DNA from 2 places in the Mesorhizobium sp. CNPSo 4684 genome. Region 1 is predicted to be linked to the other one. Evidence: predicted binding sites of a transcription regulator. Region 1 holds the regulator's gene; the other holds the start of a gene.
What was found. Region 1 encodes LexA, which represses DNA repair genes until DNA is damaged. Its sites were predicted from a motif close to TGTTCNNNNTGTGTTCNG; they were not measured.
Positions count from the first base shown of each region.

Region 2: uvrA (excinuclease ABC subunit UvrA) is a predicted target of LexA. The motif match lies at 959-976, and genes of this name have one in related genera.

Region 1 covers NZ_JBWLUX010000003.1:17,984-25,506, forward strand. Annotated here, with positions in the region: gene gltX (glutamate--tRNA ligase) at 1-1,355, opposite strand, end outside; gene AC04SG_RS03110 (ComEC/Rec2 family competence protein) at 1,480-3,915, shown strand; gene lexA (transcriptional repressor LexA) at 3,922-4,674, opposite strand; gene AC04SG_RS03120 (molybdopterin molybdotransferase MoeA) at 4,792-5,997, opposite strand; gene moaC (cyclic pyranopterin monophosphate synthase MoaC) at 5,997-6,479, opposite strand; gene trpC (indole-3-glycerol phosphate synthase TrpC) at 6,482-7,294, opposite strand; gene trpD (anthranilate phosphoribosyltransferase) at 7,299-7,523, opposite strand, start outside.
Region 2 covers NZ_JBWLUX010000005.1:69,202-76,724, forward strand. Annotated here, with positions in the region: gene AC04SG_RS06030 (hypothetical protein) at 1-171, shown strand, start outside; gene uvrA (excinuclease ABC subunit UvrA) at 1,127-4,048, shown strand; gene AC04SG_RS06040 (GNAT family N-acetyltransferase) at 4,083-4,553, shown strand; gene AC04SG_RS06045 (DUF72 domain-containing protein) at 4,578-5,381, shown strand; gene AC04SG_RS06050 (GGDEF domain-containing protein) at 5,584-6,729, shown strand; gene AC04SG_RS06055 (hypothetical protein) at 6,788-6,964, opposite strand; gene urtE (urea ABC transporter ATP-binding subunit UrtE) at 7,187-7,523, opposite strand, start outside.

The DNA of each region.
Region 1 (7,523 bases):
CCGGGCGAGGTGCTGCGGCCGGTAAGGGCTGCCCTCAGCGGTTGGGCCACGGCGCCGAGCTTGTGGCCGCCAGCCGTCGCGAACTCGCGCACCGCGGCTTCCGCCGCAGCGGCCGTCCACTCGCCAGAAACTGTCTGCAATGCCGCATGGGCGCCACGCAGGATCGTGCGCGCATCGGCATTGAGCAGTGCGGCCGCCTTCTCGTCGATCGGCAGCGGCCGCTCGACGAACAGGAAGCCGGCGCCGTCGGCCAGCTCCACCAGCGTCTTCGCACGCTCCTTCAGGCCAGGCAGCGCGGCCAGCAGCTGCGCCTTCCTGGTGTCGTCGAGGCGGTCGGCGAGCGCCGGGCCGCCTTCGAGATAGGGAAGAGTGGCGATGAAGATGTCGAGCAGCGCCTTGTCATCCATCTTGCGCATATGCACGCCGTTCAGTGCGTCGAGTTTGGCGAAGTCGAAGCGCGCCGCACCCTTGTTGACGTCGCCGATGTCGAACCACGAGATCATATCCTTGATCGACATCACCTCGTCGTCGCCATGGCTCCAGCCGAGGCGGGCGAGATAATTGAGCAGCGCCTCGGGCAGATAACCCATGGCGCGGTAGGCCTCGACGCCGAGCGCGCCATGCCGCTTCGACAGCTTGGCGCCGTCGGCGCCATGGATGAGCGGGATGTGCGACATGGACGGCACCTCCCAGCCCATGGCGTTGTAGATCACCGTCTGGCGCGCGGCGTTGGTCAGATGGTCGTCGCCACGTATGATGTGGGTGACGCCCATGTCGTGGTCGTCGACGACGACGGCATGCATGTAGGTCGGGACACCATCCGAACGCAGGATGATGAAATCGTCGAGATCCTTGTTGGGAAAGCGCACCTCGCCCTGCACGCGGTCATGCACCACGGTCTCGCCCTCGGTCGGCGCCTTGATGCGGATGGCGCCTTTGAGTCCGGCGGGCGCCTCGGAGGGGTCGCGGTCGCGCCACGCACCATTATAGCGCGGCGGCAGGCTCTTGGCGCGCGCCGCCTCGCGCATCGCCTCGAGCTCGGCCGGAGTCTCGTAGGCGTAGTAGGCCTTGCCCAGGCGCACCAGCTCCTCGGCCACCTCGCGGTGGCGCGGCGCACGCTCGAACTGCGAGACGGCCTCGCCGTCCCAGGACAGGCCGAGCCAGGTCAGCCCATCGAGAATGGCCTGGGTTGCCGCTTCGGTGGAACGCTCGCGATCGGTGTCCTCGATGCGCAGCAGCATCGTGCCGTCGGTGTGCTTGGCATACAGCCAATTGAACAGTGCGGTGCGCGCGCCACCGATATGCAGGTAGCCCGTGGGCGAGGGGGCAAAACGGGTGACCACCCTGTTGGACATGGCAATTTTGTTGGACATTGCAATTCTCGGGCAAGGCTAGAAAACGGGGGGCGTGATCGCGCGGACTTTCGCGCTTTGCGCGTTCATGTAGCATAGGGGGTCTGGGGCGCAAGGGGCAGACCCGATGGCTGTACGTGGCCGGGGCGAGGATCAAGGCGAGGGCGCTGCGACAAGCGTCAACGAAGGCTCCCTGTTTGCCGACAGTCCCTATGCCGAGCCGATGCCCGTCGCGCTGCCCGAGACGCGGCCTGGCCTCCGGCCTTTGTCTCCGGATGACACTGCGTCGGTGCCGGTCGCCGTGCCCGGATCCGCCATCCGTTTGCGTAGGCTGCTACGCCGTTCGACATGGCCAGCAATCCGTCGCAGCCTTGCCGTGGCCGCCGGCACCGAACTCGACCGCGGCGTCGCCTTCCTGCTTATGCCGGTTTTCCTGGCGGCCGGCGTCATCATTTATTTCTCGCTGGCCAGCGAGCCGGGCTTTGCCCAACCAATCGCGATTGTGCTGCTCATGGCCTGTTGCGCAGCCGTCGCGCGGTCCTGGCCGAAGACGCATCTGCTCTGCGTGGCCGCGATGTTGTGCGCGTTTGGGGTGGTCGCCGCCAAGGTAGAGACCTGGCGCGCCGGAACGCAAATGCTGGGCTCCGAGATCCAGACACGGCTGACCGGACGCGTCGTCAGCCTTGAGGAGATGGAAAACGGCCGCGTCAGGCTGACGCTCGACATTACTTCCACCGCTCACCCCAAGCTGCGCTACGCGCCGGAGCGGGTCAGGCTCTCGGCGCGTGGGATTCCGGCCGATACGACCGCCGGCTCCCTCATCATCGGCTATGCCAGGCTGTTGCCGCCGACGGGTCCGGTGCGGCCGGAGAGCTACGATTTCTCCTTCGACAGCTATTTCGCCGGGATCGGCGCCAGCGGCTTCTTTCTCGGCAATCCGAAAACCATTGCTTCGCCGGGCCCGCCGCCGCTGACCGCACGGCTCTCTTCGGCAATCGAGAATGCGCGCGAAAACATTGCCGACCATATCAGGGGCAAAATCGGCGGCGCCGAAGGCGAGATTGCCGCGGCGCTCATTGTCGGCGTTCGCGCCGGCATTCCGGACGAGGTCAACGAGGCTATGCGGCGCACCGGCATCTACCACATCATCTCCATTTCGGGCCTGCACATGGCGCTGGTCGCCGGCACCATCATGGCATTGTTGCGCGGCGCCTTCGCGCTGTTTCCCGATTTCTCCTCGCGCCGGCCTGTCAAGAAATATGCCGCCGCCGCGGCGCTTGTTTCCATCGCCGCCTATCTCGTCATTTCAGGCATCGTGGTTGCCGCCGAGCGCAGCTTCATCATGCTGGCGGTCATGCTTGTCGCGGTGCTGTTTGATCGCGCAGCGCTGACCATGCGCAATCTGGCGATCTCGGCCATCGCCGTCATCCTGGTGTCGCCGCATGAGGTTGTCGGCCCGAGTTTCCAGATGTCGTTTGCGGCCACCGCCGCCCTTGTCGGCGCCTATGCCGGCTGGGCCGACTACCGCGCCGACAAGGTGAGAACGCCGCCCGCAAGGCGCTCGTTCGTCGGCTTTCTGTCGCGAAAATTCGTGCTGGCCATGGGCGGCCTCGCCATGACATCGATCATCGCAGGTAGCGCCACTTTGCTGTTTGCCATCTGGCATTTTCAGCGCGTGTCGCCACTCAGCCTGCTCGCAAATCTGGCCGTGATGCCGATTGTGTCGTTGATCGTCATGCCCTTCGCCGTGCTCAGCGCGCTGGCCATGCCGTTCGGCGCCGATGGACCGTTCCTTTATGTCATGGGCAAGGGCTTGGCGGCGATGATCGCCATCTCCGCCTGGATTTCCGAACGTTCGCCGATCGATGCCGTCGGGCTGATCTCTATCCGCTCGGTGCTGCTGGTGGCGGTCGCCCTGGTCATCGCCACCATGGCCACCACCTGGCTGAGGCTGGCGGCCGTGCCTTTCGCGCTGGCCGGCCTGTTGACTGTGCCACAGGTGCGCACGCCCGATGTGCTCATCTCCGAGGATGCGCATCTGGTGGCATTGCCGATTGGTGGCGGCGAACTCGCGCTCAACCGGGAACGCTCCAACGAATTCACCACAGACAACTGGAAACGCGCGCTGAGGGCGGAAACCATAATCCCGCCCGAGATTTTCGAGGCAACGGACACGCGGTTCGATCTAGACCCGCTGGACCTGCCGCCCGGCTCGCCCTTCTATTGCACAGGCAATCTCTGCATTGCCCGGCACCCGGCCGGAGCCATCATCGCGCTGGCAAAAGACCGCAACACAGCGCGGCCAGCCTGCGCCTACGCCAGCCTGATCGTCATCGACGACGCCACCGCCTACAATCCGTGCCGCGACTCGCTGGTGCTGGTCGTGACCAAGAAGCAACTTGCCCGCGATGGCAGTGCCGCCGTCTTCTTCGACCCACAATCGGCCGCGACAGCGCCAATGATCCGTTTCGCCGTCGACAAGCCCTATCGTCCCTGGCACGAGCAACGCCGCTTCTCACGCGAAGCACGCGGTCTGCCGCCTTACAAGCAGCGCGAAAAGTAGCCGGCTCTAGTAACGCCTGATCAGGCCGACCAGCTTGCCCTGCACCTTGACCCGGTCCGGCCCGAAGATGCGGGTTTCGTAGGCCGGGTTGGCGGCTTCCAGCGCGATCGAGGCGCCCTTGCGGCGGAAGCGCTTCAACGTCGCTTCCTCCTCGTCGACCAGCGCCACCACGATCTCGCCGGGGCTCGCCGTATCGGCATTGCGGATGATCACCGTATCGCCGTCGAAAATCCCGGCCTCGATCATCGAGTCACCCTTGACCTCGAGCGCGTAGTGTTCGCCGCCCATGATCATGTCCGGCGGCACCGAGATCGAATGCGTCTGGTGCTGGATGGCGTCGATCGGCACACCGGCGGCGATGCGGCCCATCACCGGGATCGACACCGCGGAAACGGCGTCGTCATTGCCGGCCGACATCGAACGAGACGAGGAGGCCGGCTTGATCTGGCGGCCGATACCGCCTTGCCCCTGACCACCTTGACCGAGACTGCCCTGGATGACGCTTGGCGAGAACTTCTTCGCCGCATTGAGGCCGGGCGCGATCGAGTCGGGCAGCCGCAGCACTTCCAGCGCGCGCGCCCGGTTTGGCAGCCGGCGAATGAAACCACGCTCCTCAAGCGCCGTGATCAGGCGGTGAATGCCGGACTTGGACGCGAGGTCGAGCGCCTCCTTCATCTCGTCGAAAGACGGCGGGATTCCGCTCTCCTTCAGGCGTTCATGGATGAACATCAGAAGTTCATGTTGTTTGCGCGTCAGCATCGCGGCCCCCACGGGTCCTGAAACCAGAATCAGAAAAAACAAACCCAGAACAAACACTATCTGTTCCAGTTGTGTTCCGCAACCTTTTAAAGTTTAATGAATGTGTTGACGTTTTGTTCAGCGTAACATCAGGACGCTGCAGGCGGCACCCGCGGCGGCGGCCGGAGCGAAGGGCTCGCGCACGATCAAGCCGTTGGCGTCGGCCAGCATTCTCAGCATCGAGGAATCCTGGATGCCGAACGGCGTCGCCACCCGTGCGCCGGTTTCTTCGCTCACCACGGCGCGCACATAGTCTTGCCTCAGGTCATTGGCCGGCATCGCGGCGCCAAGCTGCGCCGGGCGGATGTCCTGCCGGTGCGTGCGGCCGCCGAGCTGCGCCAAAAGCGGCTTCAAAAACAGCTGCGAGCAGACCAGGCTCGCCACCGGATTGCCGGGCAGGCCGATGCACCTGATGTCGCCGAGACGCCCGAACATCAGCGGCTTGCCCGGGCGCATGGCGAGCTTCCAGAAATCGAGCTTCATGCCTTCGCCGGTCAGTACATCGTGCACAAGGTCGTGGTCGCCGACCGAGGCGCCGCCGAGCGTGACGATGACGTCGGCCTTTGCCGCGACAGCCTTGCGCACCAGCGCCGCTATCTCGGCCTTGCGATCTGCCGCGATGCCGAGATCAAGCGCTTTGGCGCCGACAGACTGCGCGGCGGCCGCAACGCCGTAAGCGTTGGAGGAGATGATCTGATCCGGACCGGGGTCACGCCCCGGCGGCAGCAATTCGTCGCCGGTGGCGATGATCGCGACCAGAGGCCGGCGCACGACGTTGAGCATCGGATGATTGGCCGACGCCGCAAGCGACAATGCGGCCGGATCGAGCGCGCGACCTTTTTGCAGGAGCAGGTCGCCTTGCGAGAAATCCAGTCCACGGCGGCGGATGTTACGGTCTTTCGCGGTCGGCTCGGTGACCTCGATATGGCCATTGCCAAGGTCGCGGACATTCTCCTGGATGACGATCGTGTCGGCACCTTCGGGCAGAGGCGCGCCGGTGAAAATGCGGACAGCCTCCGCCCTGCCGACCGAGCCGTCAAAGCCGCGTCCGGCCGGCGCCATGCCGATCACCGAAAGCCGCGCCGGGGCGGATGCCACATCCTGCGCCCGCGCCGCATAGCCGTCCATGGCGGACGCGTTGAAAGGCGGCTGAGTGCGCAGCGCCACGACAGGTTCCGCCAGCACCCGGCCGGCCGCATCCGCCAGGGCGATGCTTTCACCCGGCAGCGCCGCAGCGCCTTCCAGCAGGCGCTCCAGCGCCTCGGCCACCGGAACCAGCGCCATCAGGCGCCCGCCTTGTAGTCGCCGGACTTGCCGCCGGTCTTTTCCACCAGCCTTATGCCGGAAATCACCATGGCGCGATCGGCCGCCTTGGCCATGTCGTAAATAGTCAGGCATGCCACCGAGGCCGCGGTCAGCGCTTCCATTTCGACCCCGGTCTTGCCGGTGACGCGGGCGAGCGCGGTGACCCTGAGGCCGGGCAGCGCCGCGTCCGGCTCGATGTCGACCGACACCTTGGTCAACAGCAGGGGATGGCAGAGCGGGATCAACTCATGCGTCTTCTTGGCTGCCATGATGCCGGCGATGCGCGCTGTGCCCAGCACATCGCCCTTCTTGGCGTCGCCGTCGAGGATCATTTTCAGGGTTTCAGGCCGCATCGAGACAAAGCCCTCGGCGACTGCCGTGCGCGTCGTCTCCGCCTTGTCGCCGACATCGACCATGTTGGCCTCGCCCTTGGCGCCGAGATGGGTGAGGGCGGCTGTCATCGTCAGACCGCCTCGGCTGTCGCCTTGCCTGTCAGAAGCAGGCGCGTTGCAGCCGCCACATCCTGCTGCCGCATCAGGCTTTCGCCGACAAGGAAGGTTTCGATGCCGGCCTTTTGCATCCTGAGGCAATCGTCATGGGTGAAAATACCGCTCTCGCTGACCAGCAAGCGGCCGCCCGGCACCATGGACGCCAGCCGCTCGGAGGTTTCAAGACTGGTCTCGAACGTCCTCAGATTGCGGTTGTTGATGCCGATCAGCCGCGACGACAGTTTTACCGCGCGCTGCGTCTCGGCCTCGTCGTGCACCTCGATCAGCGCATCCATGCCGAGTTCGAATGCGGTCGCTTCCAATTCGCTCGCCAAGGCATCGTCGACGCTGGCCATGATGATCAGGATGGCGTCGGCGCCCCAGGCGCGCGCCTCGTAGACCTGGTAGGGATCGAACAGGAAATCCTTGCGCAGCGCGGGCAGCGACACCGCCTTGCGGGCGTTGGTTAGAAATTCCGGCGCGCCCTGGAAGGACGGCGCATCGGTCAGCACCGAAAGACAGGCGGCGCCGCCTTTTTCATAGGCCTGCGCCAGCGTCGGTGGGTCGAAATCGGCACGGATCAACCCTTTGGAAGGGCTCGCCTTCTTGATCTCGGCTATCAGGGCAAAGTTGCCCGATCTGCGCTTCGCCTCGAGCGCCGCGAGAAAGCCGCGCGGCGCGTCGGCATCCTTCGCCTGTGCCTTGATCTCGGCCAGCGGTATCAGCGCCTTTGCCGCCGCGATCTCATCGCGCTTGTAGGCCTCGATCTTGCGCAGAATGTCAGCCACGGCCCTATCCGTTCGAAATCTCGACCAGCCTGTCGAGCACGCCTAGCGCCCGGCCGCTGTCGATGGCTTGTGCCGCCGCCGCCATGCCGTCGGCAAGCGTTGTTGCCTTGCCCGCCACCACCATGCCGGCGCCGGCATTCATCAGCACCGTGTCGCGATAGGCGCCGGCGGCGCCGCCCAGCATGTCGCGCAAAGCCTGGGCATTGTAGGCGGCGTCTCCGCCGCGCAA
Region 2 (7,523 bases), on a different contig from region 1:
GGCGTGACCAGCGACTACCGTATCGCCAAGCCGACGCCGCAGCCTGAGCCCGACGACGCGCTGCCCGCCGGCGAGAACGGGACATTCAAGATCGGCGATACCGATGTCCGGATTTCCGGCAGCATCACCGTCGATATGGCTACAGGCGGGATCAGACCTCCAAATCACTGAGCCGGGCGATACGTGCTTCCTGCGAGCGTTGGCACCGCCCCTCACCTGCCTGCCGGCATCCTCTCCCCGTAAACGGGGCGAGGGACGCTCCCGATCGATGCTTTCGCCAACCACCAACGTTGCATAAATAGCACCGCAGCCGCAGCTGCCTCTTTCTCCCCGTTCACGGGGAGAAATGCCCGGCAGGGCAATGAGGGGCAGCGCCAACACCGATATCTATGACTCCCCGTGCGATCGGGCGAGCGGGCGCTTCGCCCCGATATCCCCACAAAAGAGCAGCCCCGCCGTTGCTTCCGCAAACGGTCGGGGCTTTTTTTGGATCCCAGATCCAACTTGCCGGTAGTGTTATACCGACTTTTGTCTCGGATGCTTCGCGGCATTCAGCCGACGATCCGACTAGCAGTCTCTGATTTTCATGGGATATGGCAGGTCACGGTTTGTCGGGTGGCGAAAACGCTGAACCCTGGCACTTATGCCCGCCGCGGCTCCAACGAGATGTGGAGCCTCAAAGGACTATCCGGTGGCGTCATGCTCCGCTCCTATGTCCGTTGCAACTGTGTCGTCCGAAGCACAAATCGCAAAACCTGCGGCGTCTCGCAGGCCACCTATGGGCGGCGAGGCCATCGAAAGACGGCCGGCTTCGTTGACCTTCGGAGACTGCGCCCCTGAGTTGGCGGCGTCAACCTTTGAATAGCCGGTTACCGAAAAATGTGATCGCCGGGACCTTACGTCAGGGTCAGTTTCTGAAACACCCCTGTCAGGTTTCCGCACAGCTTTGTCAGGAGCGTGTTCAGCCTTTGTTCTTTCCGCTTGCCCCTTCGCGCGAAAGACGGTTAAACGACTTTGGTCGAGAAGTATGGCGTCTCTCGACGTGGCGGCAAAAATACCTACATAGGGGATGGCCGGGAAAACCCCGCCGATCCCACTGATACCAAATCTGAGGCGGCGACCGGCGATGGCCGACCATAAATACCTTTCCATTCGCGGTGCACGCGAACACAATCTGAAGAATGTCGATCTCGACCTGCCGCGTGACAGCCTGATCGTCATGACCGGCCTGTCGGGCTCCGGCAAATCGTCGCTTGCCTTCGACACCATCTATGCCGAGGGCCAGCGCCGCTATGTCGAGAGCCTGTCGGCCTATGCGCGCCAGTTCCTCGAAATGATGCAGAAGCCGGACGTCGACCAGATCGACGGCCTGTCGCCTGCCATCTCCATCGAGCAGAAGACGACGTCGAAGAACCCGCGCTCGACGGTCGGCACCGTCACCGAGATTTACGACTATATGCGCTTGCTGTTTGCGCGCGTCGGCATCCCCTATTCGCCGGCCACCGGCCTGCCGATCGAGAGCCAGACGGTCAGCCAGATGGTCGACCGGGTGCTGGCGGTCGAGGAAGGCACGCGCCTGTTCCTGCTGGCGCCGATCGTGCGCGGCCGCAAGGGCGAGTATCGCAAGGAACTGCTGGAGCTGCAGAAAAAGGGCTTTCAGCGCGTCAAGGTCGACGGCGTCTTCTACGAGATCGCCGACGTGCCGGCGCTGGACAAGAAGTACAAGCACGACATCGACGTCGTCGTCGACCGCATCGTCGTGCGCGGTGATCTTGCGACCCGACTTGCCGATTCCATCGAAACGGCGCTGAAGCTCGCCGAAGGGCTGGCGGTGGCCGAGTTTGCCGACCGGCCGCTCGACGCCAGCCAGACCGGCGAAGACTCGGTCAACAAGTCGAAGAACGAGACGCATGAGCGCATCCTGTTCTCCGAAAAATTCGCCTGCCCGGTGTCCGGCTTCACCATTCCGGAGATCGAGCCCAGGCTGTTCTCGTTCAACAACCCGTTCGGCGCCTGCCCGACCTGCGACGGTCTCGGCAGCCAGCGTGCCATCGACGCCAGCCTGATCGTGCCGGACGAAAACGTCTCGCTGCGCGACGGCGCCGTCAGCCCGTGGGCGAAATCGACCTCGCCCTATTACGCGCAGACGCTGGAAGCGCTGGGCAAGGCATACGGCTTCAAACTCGGCGACAAATTCAAGGACCTGACCGAAGAGGCCAAGGAAGCCGTCCTGCGCGGCACCGGCGAGCGCGAGGTCACCTTCCAGTATGATGACGGCCTGCGCTCCTACAAGACGACCAAGACGTTCGAAGGCGTCATTCCCAATCTGGAGCGACGCTGGAAGGAAACCGAATCCGCCTGGATGCGCGAGGAGATCGAGCGCTTCATGTCGGCAACGCCCTGCCCGGTCTGCAAGGGCTACCGGCTGAAGCCGGAAGCGCTGGCGGTGAAAATCGCCGGAAAGCACATCGGCGAGGTCACCGAGCAGTCGATCCGCAACGCCGACAAATGGTTCACCGACCTGCCGGCGCAGCTCAACGACAAGCAGAACGAGATTGCTGTCAGAGTGCTCAAGGAGATCCGCGACCGGCTGCGCTTCCTCAACGATGTCGGCCTCGACTATCTGACGCTGTCGCGCAATTCCGGCACGCTGTCGGGCGGCGAGAGCCAGCGCATACGCCTGGCCTCGCAGATCGGCTCCGGCCTCACCGGCGTGCTTTATGTGCTGGACGAGCCGTCGATCGGCCTGCACCAGCGCGACAATGCGCGCCTGCTCGACACGCTGAAGCATTTGCGCGACATCGGCAACACGGTGATCGTTGTCGAGCATGACGAGGACGCCATCCTGCATGCCGACTATGTCGTCGACATGGGCCCGGCCGCCGGCATCCATGGCGGCGAGATCATCGCCCAGGGCACGCCGCAGCAGGTGATGGCCAACCCGAATTCGATCACCGGCAAATATCTTTCGGGCGCGCTTGAAGTGGCCACACCTGGTATCAGGCGCGAGCCCAAGAAGGGCCGCCGGCTGAAGATCGTCGGCGCGCGAGGCAACAATCTGAAGAACGTCACTGCCGAAATCCCGCTCGGCACCTTCACCGCCGTCACCGGCGTGTCGGGCGGCGGCAAGTCGACCTTCCTGATTGAGACTTTGTTCAAGGCTGCGTCGCGGCGCATCATGGGCTCGCGCGAACATCCGGCCGACCATGACCGCATCGAGGGCCTCGAATTCCTCGACAAGGTCATCGACATCGACCAGTCGCCGATCGGACGCACACCACGCTCCAATCCGGCCACCTATACCGGCGCCTTCACGCCGATCCGCGACTGGTTCGCCGGCTTGCCCGAGGCCAAGGCGCGCGGCTACCAGCCCGGCCGTTTCTCGTTCAACGTCAAGGGCGGCCGCTGCGAGGCCTGCCAGGGCGATGGCGTCATCAAGATCGAGATGCACTTTTTGCCCGACGTCTACGTCACCTGCGATGTCTGCCATGGCAAGCGCTACAACCGCGAGACGCTCGATGTCGTGTTCAAGGGCAAGTCGATCGCCGACGTGCTCGACATGACGGTCGAGGAAGGCGTCGATTTCTTCGCCGCCGTGCCCGGCGTCCGTGACAAGCTCGACACGCTGAAGCAGGTTGGTCTCGGCTACATCCATATCGGCCAGCAGGCGACGACGTTGTCGGGCGGCGAGGCGCAGCGCATCAAGCTCGCCAAGGAACTGTCGCGCAAGGCGACCGGCAAGACGCTCTACATCTTGGACGAGCCGACAACCGGCCTGCATTTCCACGACGTCGCCAAGCTTCTGGAAGTGCTGCACGAACTGGTCGACCAGGGCAACACGGTGGTGGTCATCGAGCACAATCTCGAAGTGATCAAGACCGCCGACTGGGTGCTCGACCTCGGCCCCGAAGGTGGCGACGGCGGCGGCGAACTGGTGGCACAGGGTACGCCGGAAGCCATCGTGCGCGAAAAGCGCAGCTATACCGGCCAGTTCCTCAAGGAACTTTTGGAGCGACGCCCCGGGGGCAAGCGCGAAGCGGCGGAATAGTAGGCAGACCGGTCGAGCGCCTGGAGAGTTTTGAATGACATTCCGACAGGCGCTTGCCGGTGATCTCGACGCAATCGTCTCGCTGACGCAGGCCGCCTATGAGCACTACACGCCGCTGTTAGGCGCACCACCTATCCCGGTCACCGAGGATTACACGCCACGCATCGAGCGCGGTGAGGTCTGGCTCTTGGAGAGCGGCGCGGATCTTGCCGGGCTGATCGTCATCGAGCGGCATCCCGATCATGCGATGATCTTCAGCGTTGCGGTCTCTCCCGCTTTCCAAGGCAAGAAACGCGGCACCGCGCTGCTCGACTTCGCCGAGGAACAGGCGCGGTCGTGGGGCGTTCCGGAGGTGCGGCTCTACACCAATTCGCGTATGGAGCGGAACATCGCGATCTACACGGCCTATGGTTTCAGCGAAACGGGTCGCCGGCCCAATCCCCACCGGCCGGGATGGACGGTGGTCGACATGGCAAAACCTGTCGGCGCGGGCACAACGGCCTGATTTTTCTGAATTAGGGAGGACAATATGAGCAAATCCGGGACAATCCGCTCAGGCATGGGTGGCTGGACTTTCGAACCCTGGGATACCTCCTTCTATCCGGACAAACTGTCGAAGGCCAAGCAGCTGCACTATGCCAGCCGCCAGGTGCCGACCATCGAAGTCAACGGCACCTACTATTCCAGCTTCAAGGAACCGACCTTCGTCAAATGGGCAAGCGAAGCGCCGGACGGCTTCGTCTATTCGCTGAAAGGCAACCGCTTCGTCACCAACCGGCGCGTGCTCGGCGAGGCCGGCGAGTCCGTGACGCGCTTCCTCAGCTCCGGCGTCGCGGCGCTCGGCGAGAAGCTAGGCCCGATCCTGTGGCAGTTCGCGCCGACGAAAAAGTTCGATGCAGACGATTTCGAAGCCTTCCTGAAACTGCTGCCGGAAAAGCAGGATGGGGTGGCGCTTCGCCATGCACTCGAAGTGCGCAACGACAGTTTCATCGTGCCGGAATTCGCCGCACTCGCTCGCAAATACAAGGCGGCGATCGTCTATGCTGACCATGCCAAATACCCTGACATTGCCGACATCACCGGCGATTTCATCTATGCACGGCTGCAGACCGGCTCGGACGACAATCCCGACTGCTACACGCCGAAGGCTCTGGACGAGTGGGCGGCGCGGGTAAAAACCTGGGCGGAAGGCAAGCAGCCGGCCGATCTGCGGCGCGCCGATCCGTCCGTCGACGCGCCGGTGAAGCCGCGCGACGTGTTTGCGTACTTCATCACCGAGGGCAAGGTGCGCGCGCCGTTCGGCGCCATGGCACTGATGAAGCGGGTGAGCTGAGCGGCTGAGTGGTTCGCCCTATCGCTCCAACTCTCCATTTTGACGCAATCCGGACGGAGGTGCGTTTCAACCCAGAATTGCTCTAAATCAAGCCAAACGTAGTATCTTCCCCGCTATCGTAACCTTATCGATACCTCCTTGCTGCATGAATCCGGTCCGGCCCGGTTGCAAGAGCCAGGTCGCCGCGGGCAAGGACGAGGGCATGTCGCTCGACTACAATTCGCTTCTATTGGCTGTCGGTTTTTCCGCCGCCTGCCTCTGCATGACATTGTTCGGCATCTGGCTTACCGCGCGCTCGGAAAAATTCCTGCTGACATGGGCTGTCAGCGTGCTTCTGATCGTCGCCGACGTCTTCGCCTACCAGGCCTATATCGACGCGCCCGGACGCCTGCTCGGCCTCGCCACCTTCACCTTCCTGCTGCTCGCCTTCGCGACCATGCTGGGCGCCGCCCACCAATTCACGACCGGCGCCTCGCCGCTGCCGCGCATCGCCATCGGCGCCGGCGTTCCGCTGGCGATCGCCTTGCCGCCAATAGCGCTTGGCTATGACGGGCTGGGCTTCATGCTGGAAAATGCGTTTGCCGCGCTGCTCCTGTTTGCAACAGCCTATGAATACTGGAAGGGACGGACCGAATTCCCGGCTCCGATCATCGGCATTGCCGGGCTCTACACGGCCACCGCCATATCCTTCGTGCTGTGCTCCGGAGTGCTGGTCTGGGATGGCAGGCTGGTGCTTGGCCATGCGCCGAGCAACTGGGCCGAGGATCTCAGCCTCATCGTCGTCATCGCCTGCATGACCGGTATCGGCGCGCTGTCGCTGGCGCTCAACCAGGGGCGCCTGGCGCAGCATCACCGCCGCGAAGCGCTAACCGATCCGCTTACCGGCCTGCTCAACCGACGCGCTTTGTTCGACCTGTATGGCAAAACGGCGGTCGAGGCCTTCACCGCCGTGATCGTGTTCGATCTCGATGGCTTCAAAGCCATCAACGACGAGTTCGGCCATGCCACCGGAGACGAAGTGCTGAAACTGTTCGCCAAGGATTTGACCGCCAATCTCCAGCCGGGCGACGTCGCCGCGCGCATGGGCGGAGAGGAGTTTGCGCTGGTCCTCGATCGCATCTTGCCTGAGAAGGTGGAATTCATAGCCGAGCGCATCCGGGCCAGTTTTGCCTCGCGCCGGATCGATACCGAGACCCGCCTGCTGGCCTGCACGGTCAGCGCCGGCTACGCTTTCGGCAGCGAAGGCGGCACCAAGTTCGACAAGGTGCTCAGCGCCGCCGACAAGGCGCTCTACGGCGCCAAGCGCGGCGGCCGCAACCGGGTGCTCGCCTTCCGGCGCGCCGGGTAGGCTGTGCCGATATTCAGCCGGCCTGACCTGAATCTCAACACATACTCGGCCTGAGCGGTCAGGCTGCCAGGACGATCTCGTTGTAGGTATCGAGATCGACGTAGAAAACCTTGGTGATTTCGCCGATCAATTCATCCTGCTGGTAGCCTTGCGAGCGCAGAATGTTGATGGCGGTGATGATGTCGACGCGCTCTGTCAGCCGTCGTTTCTGGTGGTCTTCGACGAACCGTTCCATAGCCTATTCTCCTGGCAAGATTATCTGGACGCATTGACCGACAATCAGAACTGCGAGGGAAAGCTAGGGTGGCTTGCTTGCGTGGACCTTGCAGGCTGAGCCAGCGCATTCCCTCCATCTGCTACAGACTGATACGGAAGCGGCCGACTCACCGGGGCCTGAGAAAGACTAGCATGCAGTATTGCGGGTGCCAGTGTTGGGGATGAACTGAGTGGAAAATGGTTAGACCGTCAGAAACTTCCTGACATCCGCCCTGTCGAGATCTTCGGCCGGGCCGGTATGGACGATCTGGCCCCGGTCCATGATGTTGACCTCGTCGGCGAGCTCGCGGCAGAAATCGAGATATTGCTCGACCAGAAGCACTGCGATGCCGGCCTGGTCGCGCAAATAGCGGATGGCGCGGCCGATGTCCTTGATGATCGAAGGCTGGATGCCTTCGGTTGGCTCGTCCAGCACCAGCAGTTTCGGCCGCATCACCAGCGCCCGGCCGATGGCGAGCTGCTGCTGCTGGCCGCCGGAGAGATCGCCGCCACGGCGTCCCAGCATCTGCTTCAACACC